DNA from 2 places in the Vibrio parahaemolyticus genome. Region 1 is predicted to be linked to the other one. Evidence: riboswitches for the same ligand, from Rfam matches in the RefSeq annotation. Region 1 holds a riboswitch; the other holds the start of a gene.

Region 1 (8,166 bases):
AAAAAACTGCGTGCAATGTTCTCTCTTCATACTGAACCTTTCAACATCATCGCACGTGCTGACTCTGGCATCGAAAACGTTCAAGACCTAGCTGGTAAGCGTGTCAACATCGGTAACCCAGGTTCTGGTGACCGCGCGACAATGGGTGTAGTAATGGATGCAATGGGCTGGACAAATGACAGCTTCAAACTTGCTTCAGAGCTAAAAGGCTCAGAGCGTTCTCAAGCCCTTTGTGACAACAAAATTGATGCGTTCATCTACATGGTTGGCCATCCAAACGGTTCAATCAAAGAAGCAACAACATCATGTGATGCGAAGCTAGTGCCTGCAACTGGTCCTAAGATCGACAAGATCGTCGCAGATAACCCGTACTACGCATTCAGCACAGTGCCGGCTGGTATGTACCGTGGTACAGATAAAGACGTGAAGAGCTTTGGTGTTGCGGCAACAATGGTAACAACATCTGATGTTTCTGATGAAGTTGCATACAACGTTGCTAAAGCCGTGTTCGAGAACTTCGACACCTTCAAACGTCTGCATCCAGCTTTTGCTAACCTGAAAAAAGAAGACATGGTGAAAGCAGGTATTTCTATCCCTCTTCACCCTGGTGCAGAAAAATACTACAAAGAAGTGGGTCTAATTAAGTAAGCACTCACTTATTTCAATCTCAGGCAGAAAAAGATGGTTTTCTGCCTGATTGAGTATGCTGGTTGTAGCACATTGAACCAGCATGCTTTGTTCATTTGCCAGTTTTTCTTAGAACTGCGCACTCAATACCCAAGAAGACACTTTAACGCCGCCAACAAAGCACTAGGTACTCTTGCTTTGTGATTCGGCAGCGGAATACTCGAAAGCAAACTTCGCTCCATTCACTACACTGATAAAGGCGAAGTGTGGTTCTCGATAGAAGAACGGACAGGACCATCAATAATAAGGAAAAAGTACATGGCGACGAATAAGACTCCGTCTCAAGATGTGCAAGAAATGGTGGCTCAAGCAGACACGGGCGCACGTAACCCTTCGGGAGTGCAAGGACGAATCCTTTGGTTAGTCCCTCTGTGTTGGTCACTATTTCAATTATGGTACGCCTCCCCGCTACCATTTATTTTCAATTTTGGCGTACTGAATGACACTGAAGCGCGAGCGATTCACCTCACTTTCGCGATATTTTTGGCCTTCACTGCTTATCCGGCAATGAAGAACTCTCCGCGTGATCACATTCCTCTTGTGGATTGGATTCTCGCGTTAGCGGGTAGCTTTTCGGCTGCCTATATCTACCTTTTCTACACCGAACTCGCAGGACGTTCCGGCGCGCCCACCACTGCCGATATTGTGGTTGCGGTCGTTGGCATGATATTGCTACTTGAAGCGACTCGTCGTGCATTAGGGCCTCCGCTAATGGTTGTGGCCGCCGTGTTCCTGACTTACACGTTTGCAGGCCCATACATGCCAGATGTCATAGCCCACAAAGGCGCAAGCTTAGGTAAAGCGATGTCGCATCTGTGGCTAACCACCGAAGGGGTATTTGGTGTTGCGTTAGGTGTATCCACTTCTTTCGTATTCTTGTTTGTACTGTTTGGCGCGATGCTAGAGCGTGCGGGTGCGGGTGCTTACTTCATTAAAGTCGCATTTTCTCTACTTGGTCATATGAAAGGCGGCCCAGCTAAAGCCGCAGTTGTCGCATCTGGTCTATCGGGTCTGGTTTCAGGATCATCGATCGCAAACGTCGTAACCACGGGTACTTTTACCATTCCATTGATGAAACGAGTCGGCTTCCCGGGCACAAAAGCGGGTGCCGTTGAAGTAGCAGCGTCAACCAATGGTCAGCTAACCCCGCCAATCATGGGCGCGGCAGCATTTTTGATGGTGGAATACGTTGGGATTTCTTACGTAGAGGTTATCAAAGCGGCATTACTTCCAGCGCTGATTTCCTACATCGCGTTGATTTACATCGTTCACCTTGAAGCATGTAAAGCGGGCATGACTGGCTTACCTCGTCGTCATAATCCAACGTTACTGCAAAGCCTACTTTCATTCACGGCTACCATTTTAGGTCTGTGTGTAATCAGCGCTTTAGTGTACTACGGTGTAGGTTGGACGAAAGATGTCTTTGGCGACGCAGCGACTACGATAGTAACGATCGCGCTACTCATCGCCTACGTCGGCCTCGTAAAAATTTCTGCGAACCACATGAAAGATGGCGCAATTGAGATTGATGCGGAGCTGACTGAAGTGCCAGATCCGGGTCCTACAGTGAAGTCTGGCTTACACTACCTGCTACCTATCGTGGTACTGGTTTGGTGTTTAACAGTAGAGCGCTTCTCACCTGGCTTATCAGCATTTTGGGCGACCGTCTTTATGGTCTTCATTTTGCTAACACAACGCCCTCTGATGGCGTTACTTGCGAAAGAAGGCGACCTAGTACAACAAACCAAAGAGGGTTTTGTCGATCTCGCTGAAAGCTTGGTGGCTGGTGCTCGCAACATGATCGGTATCGGTGTCGCAACTGCGGCGGCAGGTACGGTTGTTGGCGTTGTGACGCTAACTGGTATCGGCTTGGTGATGACGGACTTTGTTGAGTTTATCTCTGGCGGTAGTGTCATCCTAATGCTGCTGTTTACTGCGGTTATCAGTCTGATTCTCGGTATGGGTCTGCCTACCACAGCAAACTACATTGTAGTATCAACGCTAATGGCGCCAGTCATCGTAACGCTCGGCGCAGCGCACGGTCTTATCATTCCACTGATTGCGGTGCACTTGTTCGTGTTCTATTTCGGTATTCTCGCCGATGATACACCACCGGTCGGTCTGGCTGCCTTTGCCGCTGCAGCAATCGCGAAGTCCGATCCAATTCGCACCGGTATCCAAGGCTTTACCTACGATATTAGAACCGCCATTCTGCCATTCATGTTTGTTTTCAATACCCAATTATTGTTGATGGGTATCGATTCTTGGTGGCATTTAGCACTCACGGTAATCTCTTCCATCATTGCGATGCTGATCTTCTCTGCCGCTACGCAGGGATGGTGGCTGACTCGTAACAAGTGGTGGGAAACCGTCCTATTATTAGTATTAACTTTCTCATTCTTCCGACCTGGTTTTTGGTGGGACATGTTATACCCAGCGAAAGTTCTTTCTCCTGGGGTTGAGATAGCTCAAATCACGGAAAACCTAAATGTAGGAGAATCCATTGAGTTACGTGTTGCCGGACAAAACCTCGAAGGCGAATACGTCGAGAAAACGGTACGTCTGCCATTCGAAGACAGAGCAACGACGGCTGAAGAGCGTATCTCTTCAATGGGTCTGATGCTGACTGAGAACGACGGCAAAATGGTCGTCGACATGGTTGAATTTGGTAGCCCTGCGGAGTCATCTGGTATCGACTTTGATTGGGAAATCAAATGGGTCGTTCAAGACGCGGATCGTCCAATGAAAGAATGGGTATTTGTACCTTGCTTGATTCTTCTGCTGGTACTTGCCATGAACCAAAAACGTCGTGCTCGCAAGGAACAACTGAGCGCATAACCGATTTGGCCCCGCGGATCTGGGGCCTTAGTGAGAGACATTGAATGTATAAACAAATTCTTGTTCCGGTTGATCTAAATGACCAAGGCTTCTCAGACCGAGCGGTTGAACTGGCGGTGTGGCAAGCAAAACAAGCAAACGCAGAAATCCACCTGCTCACTGTTTTGCCAGGTATTCACATGTCGATGGTCGCCACTTACTTCCCAAAAGACGCAGCGGCGAAAATGAAGCAAGATGTGAAGCAGCAGCTAAAAGCATTTGCCAGCGAGCACATTGATGATGAAGTGATTTACAAAGTGCACGTTGCCGAAGGCAAAGCTTACGCAACAATTCTTGATTACGCCGAGCGTTTGGGCGCAGACCTTATTATCATGCCAAGTCACAAGCGTTCGAAAATTAACAAAGTGATGCTTGGTTCGGTTGCAAGTAAAGTTGTGGAGTATTCTCCAATCAACGTGATGGTAGTGAAGCCGCAAGGTTAAGCTTACGGCCACTCAAGAAAAGAAAAAAGGTTGATGCTCGCATCAACCTTTTTTGTATCTCTCATCATTATCCGGCGGCGCGAACGAAGGCCTGTAGGGTCTTGCTGGGATGCTCGGCAGTCAGGGCATCAATCTCACCCACCGCTTCTACTTTTCCGTTAGCAACAAAGGCAAAGTGACTTGCAATCGCTTTGGCATCACTAAGATGATGCGTAACCATCAACACGGTAATTCCGCGCTCCGCAGCCAGTTTTTTTACCAAGCTCAGCATCTCTTCACGCAACACTGGATCAAGTGCCGAGAAAGGCTCATCCAACAGCCACATCGGATGAGGCTGAACAAAACAACGCGCTAAGGCAACACGTTGACGCTGCCCTCCAGAAAGGTGCTCAGGCAAACGGTCGAGGTACTCTGCAACGCCAACTTGCTGCGCAGCTTGTTCAACCTGACGTTTTTGGTCTACCGTGAGCTTTAGCCCTGGGTGTAAACCTAAGCCAATGTTGTCACGCACTGACAAGTGAGAAAACAAGTTATGCTCTTGGAACAGCATGGAGAAAGGACGCTGATAAGGCTCTTTGCGCACAATCGACTCACCATCAACCCAAATGTCACCTTGGTCAAGATGGATGAATCCTGCAACCAGAGCCAGCAAGGTTGATTTCCCTGCCCCACTCGGCCCCATCAACGATACAATCTGACCACGTTCAATGCTCAACTCAAAACGAAACAGTTCACGTTGGTAGGTGTACTGCACATCATCCAACACTAGCATTATGCTTTCTCCTTCGCTTTCAATACTTTCTCTATCAAGGCAAAACAGCCCACACTCAACAACAATAACGTCACGGACACCACCGCAGCGGCGTCCATCTGATAACTGCCGAGCAACTGGAACAAATACAGAGGTAAGGTACGAAATTCTTGTCCACCAAACAGCGCTATCGCGCTTAAATCCCCTATTGCAAACATAAAGCTGATCGCAAACGCATGTGCAAACGGCTTGCGCAGCGCCTGCCACTCCACCACTTTAAATCGTTGCCAGCCACGCATGCCTAAGCTGGCACAGACATACTGATACTGTTGCTCAATGTGCAGCATCGGTTGCGCTAGCGTTTTGATCACGTAAGGCAAAGCCATCAAACCATTCACCAAAATCACGACAAAAAACGCCAAGCTAAAAACATCGGTAAATGATCGCAGTAGTAAGAATAGGCCAGTGCTAATCACCAGCCCCGGCGTCACTAGAATAATGGTACCGATTAACTCTATTTGATCAGCTCGCGTGTTTTTATACTGCAAACGCCAACGGCGACTGGTCAACAATATAGACACTCCCGCAGCGACCGCAAGCGCACTGGCTAACCCTGCAACTTTGAGCGAGTTAGATAACGCAGACCAAAAACGTTCATCGGTTAACACCGTCCAAACTTGTTGGTTGATACCACTCAGTAACACCATCAGTAACGGCGGTATCACCAGTAAAAAGGCACCTATGATCCAAAAGCTATCCCATGCTTTTGACCACCCATGATCCTTCGTTAAAAATTGCTGTACCGATGTGCTGCCAGCACTGATAGCAACAGGCTTTGTTAACTTCTGTACTCCAATCGCAAGTAGTCCACACAACAGCATCTGCCACAACGCTAATAACGCACCAGCTTGCAAATCAAAATCAAACTTAATCGCTTGATAGATGGCTAGCTCAATAGTGGTGGATTTTGGCCCGCCACCCAGCGCCATCACAGTGGCAAAACTGGTGAAGCACAACATAAATACCAAGCCACAAACGTGAGGAAGTTGCTGCCTTAAACGCGGCCACTCCACCCAGCGAAACTTATCCCAATGGCTCATACCAAGATGCGCACACAGCTTGTGTTGCTCAGCAGGGATAGACTCCAAGGCTTGCAGCAGCAAGCGTGCCGCGTAAGGTAAATTAAAGAACACATGGGCAAGTAAGATGCCATTCAAACCATAAATAGAAAATGGGATTTTGGTGTCGAAACCTTGCAGCCACTGCGCTAACAAACCGCTGTTGCCATAAATCGCTAATAGCCCAAAAACACCAACCAAAACCGGCAAAACCAGTGTCGATGCAAATAGCTTAAGCAGTAATGATTTACCCCAAAATTGGCGACGCGAAAGTGCGTGCGCAACTGGAATGGCAAAACCAACACTGAGCAGTGTGGAAAGAAAAGCTTGGTAAAAGCTGAACTTGGTGACATGTTGATAATACGGGTCGTCCCATACCACAGACACATAAAGTGAAGGGGCTTGAACAATCAAAGCACCTAGGGCAGAAATAACAAAGGTCGCGATGATCATCGCGACCCCTAAACCTATTTTTGGAACAGAATTCAAAGGTAAAACCTATCTCATTTAGATGAGGGAGGAAACGTCAGCTAAAACGTCAGTGCGCTTTGCCATTCGCGAATCCAAGACTTACGCATTTTTGCCACTTCATCAGCACTAAAGCTCAACGACTTGCTTGGAACACTCAAGGTTTCAAAACCTTTAGGTAACTCAACGTCAGTAACTGGGTACATCCAGTTGCCCGTTGGCATCGCTGATTGGAACTCATCACTTAAAATGAAATTCATAAACTGATCAGCAAGTTCTGAATTTTTTGACCCTTTCACTTTGGCGGCTACTTCAACTTGCATGTAGTGGCCTTCAGCAAAATTCGCCGTCGCAAACTTTGAATCGTTTTCCGCAATTAAGTGGTACGCAGGTGACGTGGTATAAGAAAGCACCAAGTCCGACTCGCCGTTAAGGAACATGGAATACGCTTCTGACCAACCTTTCGTGACCGTTACGGTTTTGCTTGCTAGCTTCTGCCACGCTTGCGTCACATCGTCGCCATAAATGGATTTCATCCACAGCATCAAACCTTGGCCCGGCGTTGACGTACGCGGATCTTGATAAATCACTTTCAAATCGTCGCGCGTTTCCACCAGCTCTTTCATGCTTTTCGGCGGATTAGCCAGTTTCTCTTTGTTGTACACAAACGCGAAGTAGCCGTAATCGTACGGTACAAACGTCGTATCGCTCCAACCGTTTGGTAACACTGTGTTGGCCGTATCCACATTGTGCTCGGTAAGCAGACCGGTTTTCTTCGCTTCTGCCATCAGGTTGTTATCCAAACCTAACACGATGTCGGCTTTACTATTACCGCCTTCAAGACGAAGACGATTCAGGATCGACACACCATCGTCCAACGCTACGAAGTTAACGTCACAGCCACATTTTGCTTCAAAAGCTTGCTCGATTTTAGGACCCGGCCCCCAATCTGCGGCAAAAGAGTCGTAGGTATAGATGGTTAATGTGTTTTCAGCGGCAAACGCTGAAGTAGAAGTGATTGCAGCTAGGGCAATCAGATTTAGAGTGGTTTTCACTGCTCGCTCTCCATGAGTATTTCAGAGAAATAAGTTGAGCGGCACAGGGTTTGAGGCGGCTATTAAGGATTTCCAATATCCAGACTCAATTCCTACGCCAGCATTATCTGGTTCAGGTAATACGGGTCCCTAGTAAAGCACTTAGGTCTCAGCGCCCAAATGCATTGATTGACTCAATGCAAAATGGGTTTGCTCCCCGATGAGTTGGATGGATTGTAAAGGTATTTGAGTGGTTACACAATCAGCTCACGAGCGCTGGTCATAGCCCCAACGAGGCACTAAACCTTGCTCAATACCTAAGTGGTCGAGAATTCTCGCCACCATAAAATCCACTAAGTCTTCAATGCTCTTTGGCTGATGGTAGAAGCCCGGGGCCGCTGGCATGATGGTGACGCCCATTTGCGATAGCTTGTGCATGTTCTCAAGATGCAGCGTTGAAAATGGCGTTTCACGAACCACGAGCAACAGTTGCCCGCGTTCTTTCATTACCACATCAGCCGCCCGTTCGATCAAGTTGTCCGACATGCCATGCGCGATCGCCGCAACACTTCCTGCTGAACATGGGCAAACCACCATTTGCTTTGGTGCCGCTGAGCCAGACGCTACCGGTGAGAACCAGTCATCTTTACCACAAACAGTGATGTTATTTGGATCACAGTTGAGATGTTCCACCAGCGCTTGCTTTGCGGCGTCTGGCCCACTTGGCAGCTTAAGGTTGTGCTCTGTTGCCATCACAACGCGAGCCGCCGAAGAAATCAGAACGTAGA
Region 2 (8,166 bases), 380 kb from region 1:
GTAGCGAAATTCCTTGTCGGGTAAGTTCCGACCTGCACGAATGGCGTAATGATGGCCACGCTGTCTCCACCCGAGACTCAGTGAAATTGAAATCGCTGTGAAGATGCAGTGTACCCGCGGCTAGACGGAAAGACCCCGTGAACCTTTACTACAGCTTGGCACTGAACATTGACCCTACATGTGTAGGATAGGTGGGAGGCTTTGAAGCACGTACGCCAGTATGTGTGGAGCCGTCCTTGAAATACCACCCTTGTAGTGTTGATGTTCTAACGTCGACCCCTAATCGGGGTTGCGGACAGTGCCTGGTGGGTAGTTTGACTGGGGCGGTCTCCTCCCAAAGAGTAACGGAGGAGCACGAAGGTGGGCTAATCACGGTTGGACATCGTGAGGTTAGTGCAATGGCATAAGCCCGCTTGACTGCGAGAATGACAATTCGAGCAGGTGCGAAAGCAGGTCATAGTGATCCGGTGGTTCTGAATGGAAGGGCCATCGCTCAACGGATAAAAGGTACTCCGGGGATAACAGGCTGATACCGCCCAAGAGTTCATATCGACGGCGGTGTTTGGCACCTCGATGTCGGCTCATCACATCCTGGGGCTGAAGTCGGTCCCAAGGGTATGGCTGTTCGCCATTTAAAGTGGTACGCGAGCTGGGTTTAGAACGTCGTGAGACAGTTCGGTCCCTATCTGCCGTGGGCGTTGGAAGATTGAAGGGGGCTGCTCCTAGTACGAGAGGACCGGAGTGGACGAACCTCTGGTGTTCGGGTTGTGTCGCCAGACGCATTGCCCGGTAGCTAAGTTCGGAATCGATAACCGCTGAAAGCATCTAAGCGGGAAGCGAGCCCTGAGATGAGTCTTCCCTGATACTTTAAGTATCCTAAAGGGTTGTCGGAGACTACGACGTTGATAGGTCAGGTGTGTAAGTGCTGTGAGGCATTGAGCTAACTGATACTAATTGCCCGTGAGGCTTAACCATACAACACCCAAGGGGTTTTGATGGACTCGAAGCAAGAACAGAATTGAATGTGTAGAGAACACAAAAACAGCTTTCCGAATTAAAGAATTTGCTTGGCGACCATAGCGTTTTGGACCCACCTGACTCCATTCCGAACTCAGAAGTGAAACGAAATAGCGCCGATGGTAGTGTGGGGTTTCCCCATGTGAGAGTAGGACATCGCCAGGCTTTAAATTTAGACTTAGGTCTAACCAGTGCGGAGCGGTAGTTCAGTTGGTTAGAATACCGGCCTGTCACGCCGGGGGTCGCGGGTTCGAGTCCCGTCCGCTCCGCCACTTATTTGAAAGCCCTGCTAGAAATAGCAGGGCTTTTGTCGTGTTAGAGTCTGTCATTTTCCCTTCCAAGAGAAGTCATACCAATCTGGAAAATTAACTGGTTAGGTCTACTCACTTTTACGAATGTATTTTGGTGACTCTTTTGGAGCAATCCAAAAACCGATTCTATGCATCGCAGACTTTGGAGATGATGTCGTCGTAATCAGTAAAATATTGATTGGCTAAATCGCGTTGCCTCAACCAACGCCATACTTGTTCGATAGGGTTTGGCTCTGGAGAATAGGGCGAAAGTTTGATGACACTGACATTTTAAAGTCATTGGCAATTTCTTCTGTATGCCATCCTGCACCATCCATTACAACGACAGCGTGACGTCCCTCCTCTGTGACTGCCAATATTTGTTTTAAGTGCTCTATCATGATGTCTTTATTAACCCAGGGACAATGATAGCCTCACTAATTCCTTTTTTGGGACAGACTGAACCGAACAGATAAGCATACTCAAATTGTTATTGCTTCACGGCTCTTGGGCGAGTTCCTTTTTTAGCCCATAAGCGTGTTGTCGTGTTTTATTGCCCAAATCTGGTGCTATATTTTCTGGGATTTTAAGGATCGTTTCGATTTTGAATTTTTCAAATCCTCTTGTGTTAGTTGAGATTGTTTGGGGGGGGGAACGGGAAGTTATCCATGAAAAGCCCATGTGATCGAGCAGGTAATAGATAGAATCAGAGTGGTAGTGCTGACCAAATTCTTTCTGGATGTCGGCACCAGTCAGTCGTTCGCCTTGTGTATCATTGGCTTTATCTTTTGTGTATTGGCTCAACTATTCTCTTTGCTCGGAAGTTAAGAGTGGTGGTCTTCCTCTTCTTGGCTTTTCTTTGCCGTTCTTTCGTCCCTTCTTAAAGAAAGGTCTGAACCCACTTATTGACACTGGTTCGGCTTACCTTGAGAAACTTGGCGATTTGTGTGCGTGAGTGCCCATCTTTGAATTGAGCAAGGGCCAGTATTTCATTTTCATCTGAATAGATTTTTGCTGACTTGCGAGCTTTTTAAAGTCGATATTATTGAGGCTATCCATAACGAATCAGCATTTTCTTCAAGTAGTACTTAAACGAGATATGTTTATCTAAACGGCAAATTCCCGTAAGGGTTCTTCCTATGAAAAATTGCTTGGAACGTATGTAAAAGTGACTCCTGTAACTTTTAAATATTTCAGTGGTTTTAAAGCGATTATATTGTCGAATTCTAAGATTGTGTTACCGATAGCTGAGTGATTTTGATTACAATATCATCAGAACTTATTGGGGGAATTATGGGGCAGTTTTCTATTTTAGGCTTTATCGCACTCGGTGGGGCAATCGGTGCGTGTTCTCGATATTTAGTGTCTGAATTTTGTGTCTTACTTTTCGGACGAGGTTTCCCTTACGGTACGCTGACTGTTAACGTTGTAGGCTCTTTCATCATGGGGTTGCTCATTGCGGCATTTGAAAGTGAAATATTAGCAACTGAACCATGGAGACAAGTGATTGGTCTAGGCTTCCTCGGTGCGCTTACCACCTTTTCAACATTTTCTATGGATAACGTACTGCTTATGCAGCAAGGTGCGTTCTTTAAAATGGGTTTAAACATCTTATTGAATGTTGTTCTGAGTATCTCGGCGGCTTGGATCGGTTTCCAATTATTGATGCGTAGCTAGCAAAAGTAACGAAAATGTAATCAGGTCGGCTTGGTTTAACCAAGCCGTTTTTATATACTGGCTTCACTTGTCGGAGTGCCATAAGGCTGAGACCGTTAATTCGGGATCCGTTGAACCTGATCAGATTAATATCTGCGAAGGGAACAAGAGAAGATACCTACACCAGACAACGTCTGGCTAACCTATCAAAACGTCGAATGCAGTAATAGACAAAGAGTGAGCACCTGAACTCTAATCGTCCATAATTCGACACCTCTTGTCGCATCTATCCGCCAAGCATTTTTATCCCAATACTTTTTATCTAGAATAACAAGCAAGGAAAAATGCTATGTCGAGTCGCAAACAAGCGAGACTGGAAGCAAAACAGTTTATTGATACTCTCTCGGTACAGCCGTACCCAAACTCAACCAAAGTGTATATAGAGGGTTCTCGTCCTGACATCCGAGTGCCAATGCGTGAAATTTCTTTGGCTGATAGCCTAATTGGTGGCACCAAAGAGGCTCCAATTTTTGAGCCTAATGAGCCTGTACGTGTTTATGACACCTCTGGTGTGTATACCGATCCAGATTACGCTATCGACCTTTACAGTGGCTTACCAAAGCTTAGAGAAGGGTGGATTGAAGAACGCAATGATACTGAAATCCTTGAAGATGTGAGCTCTGTTTACGCAAAAGAGCGTCTTGACGATGAAACCTTAGATGATTTGCGTTATGGCAACTTACCACGTATTCGACGAGCTAAAGCCGGAAAATGCGTCACTCAACTACACTATGCTCGCAAAGGCATTGTTACTCCGGAAATGGAATACATTGCACTGCGTGAGAACATGGGGCGCGCTCAATATCGCGATGACGTGCTGACTCAGCAGCATCCCGGCCAAAGCTTCGGTGCAAATCTACCTAAAGACATTACTGCAGAATTCGTTCGTAAAGAAGTCGCAGAAGGTCGCGCCATCATTCCTTCGAATATCAATCATCCAGAATCTGAACCAATGATTATTGGCCGTAACTTCTTAGTTAAGGTGAATGCCAATATTGGTAACTCATCGGTCACGTCTTCAATCGAAGAAGAAGTGGAAAAACTTGTCTGGGCGACACGCTGGGGTGGCGATACCGTGATGGACCTTTCTACCGGCCGTAACATTCATGAAACTCGCGAATGGATTTTACGCAATAGCCCGGTGCCAATTGGTACGGTTCCTATGTATCAGGCTTTGGAGAAAGTAAATGGCATTGCTGAGAACCTGAATTGGGAAGTCATGCGCGACACGTTAATCGAACAAGCAGAGCAGGGTGTTGATTACTTTACTATCCATGCTGGTTTACTACTTCGCTATGTTCCAATGACGGCGAAACGAGTGACGGGTATTGTTTCGCGTGGTGGCTCGATTATCGCTAAGTGGTGTCTAGCGCATCACCAAGAAAGCTTCTTATACACCCATTTCCGCGAGATCTGTGAAATTTGTGCGAAGTACGATGTCGCTCTATCTCTTGGTGATGGCTTGCGTCCTGGCTCGGTTGCAGACGCGAACGATGAAGCGCAATTTGCAGAGCTGCGTACGCTCGGCGAGTTGACGAAAATCGCATGGGAATATGATGTACAGGTCATCATTGAAGGCCCTGGCCATATTCCAATGCATATGATTAAAGAAAATATGGACCAACAGTTGGAACACTGTCATGAAGCGCCGTTCTACACCTTGGGTCCTCTAACGACAGATATAGCTCCGGGTTATGACCATATTACATCCGGTATTGGTGCGGCGATGATTGGTTGGTATGGCTGCGCTATGTTGTGCTACGTGACCCCTAAGGAGCACTTGGGGCTTCCAAATAAAGAAGATGTTAAAACCGGTATGATCACCTACAAGCTAGCTGCGCATGCTGCGGATTTAGCAAAAGGGCATCCGGGAGCACAAGTTCGTGACAATGCTTTATCAAAGGCGCGTTTTGAATTCCGCTGGGAAGACCAATTTAACCTCGCTTTAGACCCCGATACCGCACGTGCATTTCATGATGAAACGCTGCCGCAAGAGTCTGGAAAAGTAGCGCACTTCTGCTCAATGTGCGGCCCTAAATTCTGCTCAATGAAGATTTCTCAAGAAGTCAGAGAGTATGCCAAAGATACAGAGCAAGTTGCCGCGGATCAGGCGATATCTATCAAGATGTTAGATGACCCGCTGGAAGGCATGCGTAAGAAGTCTGAAGAGTTTCGCGCGACAGGTTCCGAGCTTTATCACCCAGCCGTGCACGCTGAGGCGGATGAGCAATGACTAAAATCCTTATTCCGTCGTCGTTAATTCCGCTGACAGGATCTGTTCAGCAGTGTTTATTGTTGGCGAAAGAACAGGGTTTTAGTATTGATGAGATTGAGTTGGGCGTAAGCCCGACTCAATTTATTCAACTTGTTCTTGGGCAAAATACCTTTCGTGTAGGTACCGATCTGATTGACGTATGTGAGGAAGCAGAGACTGCCGATTTTGTGCTTTACTACCAATCAGGTCTATCGGTTTCAGAATGTCGCCAACAACCATCCTCGGCCATTTTTATTGGTATTGAAGACGTAGAGTCTAAGCACGATGATTCTGTTAAAACGACAAGCGCAGACGTGTTGGATATCTGGCGCCATCCGATTAATGATGAAATAAGAGCTCTGTCAGTTGCTTCTACTTCTAGAACTACAACTCTTCAAACCGATCAACACCTAGCGTGGATGGTAACGCTGCTTGCTCTCGATTTCCCTATTGAAGATGCTTTAACCTTAGCGCGCCCAATGACGAATGTTTCACGTGAAACACTCATTAATGGTGAAACAATGGTTAAGCAGGAGTGGGCGTCTCAGTTTGCTGATTTTCCTACACCAGTCTTAGAAGATTGTCGTTTAGGCATCAAAGTAGGTTGGTCATCACACGGACAGTCGGTTAACTTTCCTCATCTGAGCAAACAGAGTTTGGGGCTCTATCCGGTCGTGGACGACGTCAGTTGGATTGAACGGTTGTTGCCATTGGGCATCAACACCATTCAACTACGTATCAAAAACCCCTATCAGCCAGACTTAGAACAGCAGATTGCACGCGCAATTGAACTCGGTCGTCAGTATGACGCTCAAGTTTTTATTAATGATTATTGGCAACTGGCCATCAAGCATGGTGCTTTCGGGGTTCATCTTGGTCAAGAGGATATCGAAGATTCCAATTTGAGTCAGTTGAGCACCGCAGGCATTTGCTTAGGTCTATCAACCCATGGTTATTATGAACTGCTGCGTATCGTCCAAATTAATCCAAGCTACATTGCGCTGGGGCATATCTTTCCGACCACCACCAAACAAATGCCATCCAAACCGCAAGGTTTGGTTCGCTTAGCTTTGTATCAAAAGCTGATCGATAGCATTCCATATGGTGAAAGTGTTGGCTATCCAACTGTGGCCATTGGTGGCATTGACCAATCAAACGCAGAGCAAGCTTGGCAATGTGGCGTGTCCAGTTTAGCGGTGGTTCGTGCGATTACCTTGTCCGAATCGCCGAAACAAGTGATTGAGTTTTTCGATCAACTGATGAGCACAACGAGCACGTCATTGGTCATGGAGGACTATCGTGCTTACTGATCAAGAATTCATTCGTTATCAGCGTCAAGTTTCGTTACCTGAAATCGGAGAATCGGGCCAAGCTCGTCTTGGTCAATCTCATGTGTTGCTCGTCGGCTGTGGTGGGTTGGGTAGTGCAGCAAGTTTGTATCTCACGGCTGCTGGCGTGGGTAAGTTGGTTGTGATTGATGATGACCATGTTGATAGCAGCAATTTGCAGCGCCAGGTTATCTATCGTGAAGGCGACATCGAACTGGCGAAAACCGAGGCGATGGCTCAGCAGCTTCGTCATCTCAATTCAATGATTCAGGTACGCACGATTACCAAGCGTCTCGACCAAGCTCAGTTACAACTCGAAATCATGTTGGCGGATGTGGTGTTGGATTGCAGTGACAACCTGCCAACGAGGCAGCTGATCAATCAAGTTTGTTATGAGCAAAATACACCTCTGATATCGGCGGCAGCGATTGGTTGGCAAGGGCAGTTTGCTGTTTTTGACTACTCAGACAAACCATCAAATTCAGGCTGCTATCGATGCTTGTATCCGTTTGATGAATTGCAGCAAACAATGAAGTGCAGCGAAACCGGCATTATCGGCCCTGTGGTGGGCACTCTGGGGAACTACCAAGCTCTCGCTGCTATTCAAAAGTTGGCGATAGATCGCTTTCATGTTGAGTGTGGTCAGTTACACCTCTTTGATGGACTGCGGATGAACTGGCAGACCATGTCTATAACCAAAGACAAGCAATGTCAGGTTTGTGGTGACAATAATCTTGCACCAATGAGCAGTTAAGAGATGACCGCCATGACAGTTTCAAATCAATTCGCAGCAAGTTCGTTTGTGCGTTCCTTTGTTAAAGGAGAGAGGTAACGTGATAACTATCGCTATTAACGACCAAGCTCAGCTGGTCGAGTGTAAAGCCAACCTACAGCAAATTATTACCCAGTTTTCTCTGCCTGAAATGGGCTGTGTTTTTGCCATTAATAATCAAGTGGTGCCGCGTAGCGAATGGGCGAGTACGGTACTTTCTGAGGGAGATAGCATCTCTCTGTTTCAAGCCATCGCAGGGGGATAATGTCGATGCTGAAAATTGGTGATAAAGAATTTCAATCACGCTTGTTCACAGGAACAGGCAAATTTTCTAATAGCCATTTAATGGCCGAAGCCATCCAGGTTTCAGGTTCACAGCTCGCGACGATGGCGCTTAAACGTGTGGATGTACATGATCAGCAAGATGACATTTTGCAGCCTCTGATTCACGCCGGTGTGAATTTGCTACCGAACACCTCTGGCGCTAAAAATGCCAAAGATGCTGTTTTTGCTGCGCAGCTTGCTCGCGAAGCGTTGGGCACAAATTGGGTCAAACTGGAGATCCATCCCGACCCAAAATACTTAATGCCTGATCCGATAGAAACCTTAGCCGCTGCCGAGCAGCTCGTGCGAGATGGCTTTATTGTGTTGCCATATTGCCATGCTGATCCGGTTTTATGTAAGCGGCTGGAAGAAGTTGGCTGTGCTGCGGTGATGCCATTGGGTGCGCCGATTGGTTCGAACAAAGGTATCGCTTCGCACGATTTTCTAGAAATCATTATTGACCAA

What was found. A riboswitch is a leader RNA that binds a small molecule or an ion and turns the genes downstream of it on or off. The one in region 1 is predicted to bind thiamine pyrophosphate.
Positions count from the first base shown of each region.
Region 2: linked by a shared signal. The riboswitch ahead of thiC (phosphomethylpyrimidine synthase ThiC) and the one ahead of thiB (thiamine ABC transporter substrate binding subunit) in region 1 are both predicted to bind thiamine pyrophosphate.

Region 1 covers NZ_UHIL01000001.1:535,183-543,348, reverse strand. The annotation lists gene DYB02_RS02895 (TAXI family TRAP transporter solute-binding subunit) at 1-648, shown strand, start outside; gene DYB02_RS02885 (TRAP transporter permease) at 946-3,525, shown strand; gene DYB02_RS02880 (universal stress protein) at 3,570-4,007, shown strand; gene thiQ (thiamine ABC transporter ATP-binding protein) at 4,075-4,779, opposite strand; gene thiP (thiamine/thiamine pyrophosphate ABC transporter permease ThiP) at 4,779-6,365, opposite strand; gene thiB (thiamine ABC transporter substrate binding subunit) at 6,407-7,399, opposite strand; TPP riboswitch at 7,472-7,608, opposite strand; gene DYB02_RS02860 (flavin prenyltransferase UbiX) at 7,646-8,166, opposite strand, start outside.
Region 2 covers NZ_UHIL01000001.1:152,920-161,085, reverse strand. The annotation lists rRNA gene DYB02_RS00870 (23S ribosomal RNA) at 1-975, shown strand, start outside; rRNA gene rrf (5S ribosomal RNA) at 1,067-1,182, shown strand; tRNA gene DYB02_RS00860 (tRNA-Asp) at 1,213-1,289, shown strand; gene DYB02_RS26065 (transposase) at 1,455-1,586, opposite strand; gene DYB02_RS25855 (winged helix-turn-helix domain-containing protein) at 1,806-2,111, opposite strand; gene DYB02_RS26060 (hypothetical protein) at 2,188-2,250, opposite strand; gene crcB (fluoride efflux transporter CrcB) at 2,601-2,984, shown strand; TPP riboswitch at 3,046-3,144, shown strand; gene thiC (phosphomethylpyrimidine synthase ThiC) at 3,313-5,256, shown strand; gene DYB02_RS00825 (thiamine phosphate synthase) at 5,253-6,587, shown strand; gene thiF (thiazole biosynthesis adenylyltransferase ThiF) at 6,577-7,359, shown strand; gene thiS (sulfur carrier protein ThiS) at 7,439-7,642, shown strand; gene DYB02_RS00810 (thiazole synthase) at 7,648-8,166, shown strand, end outside.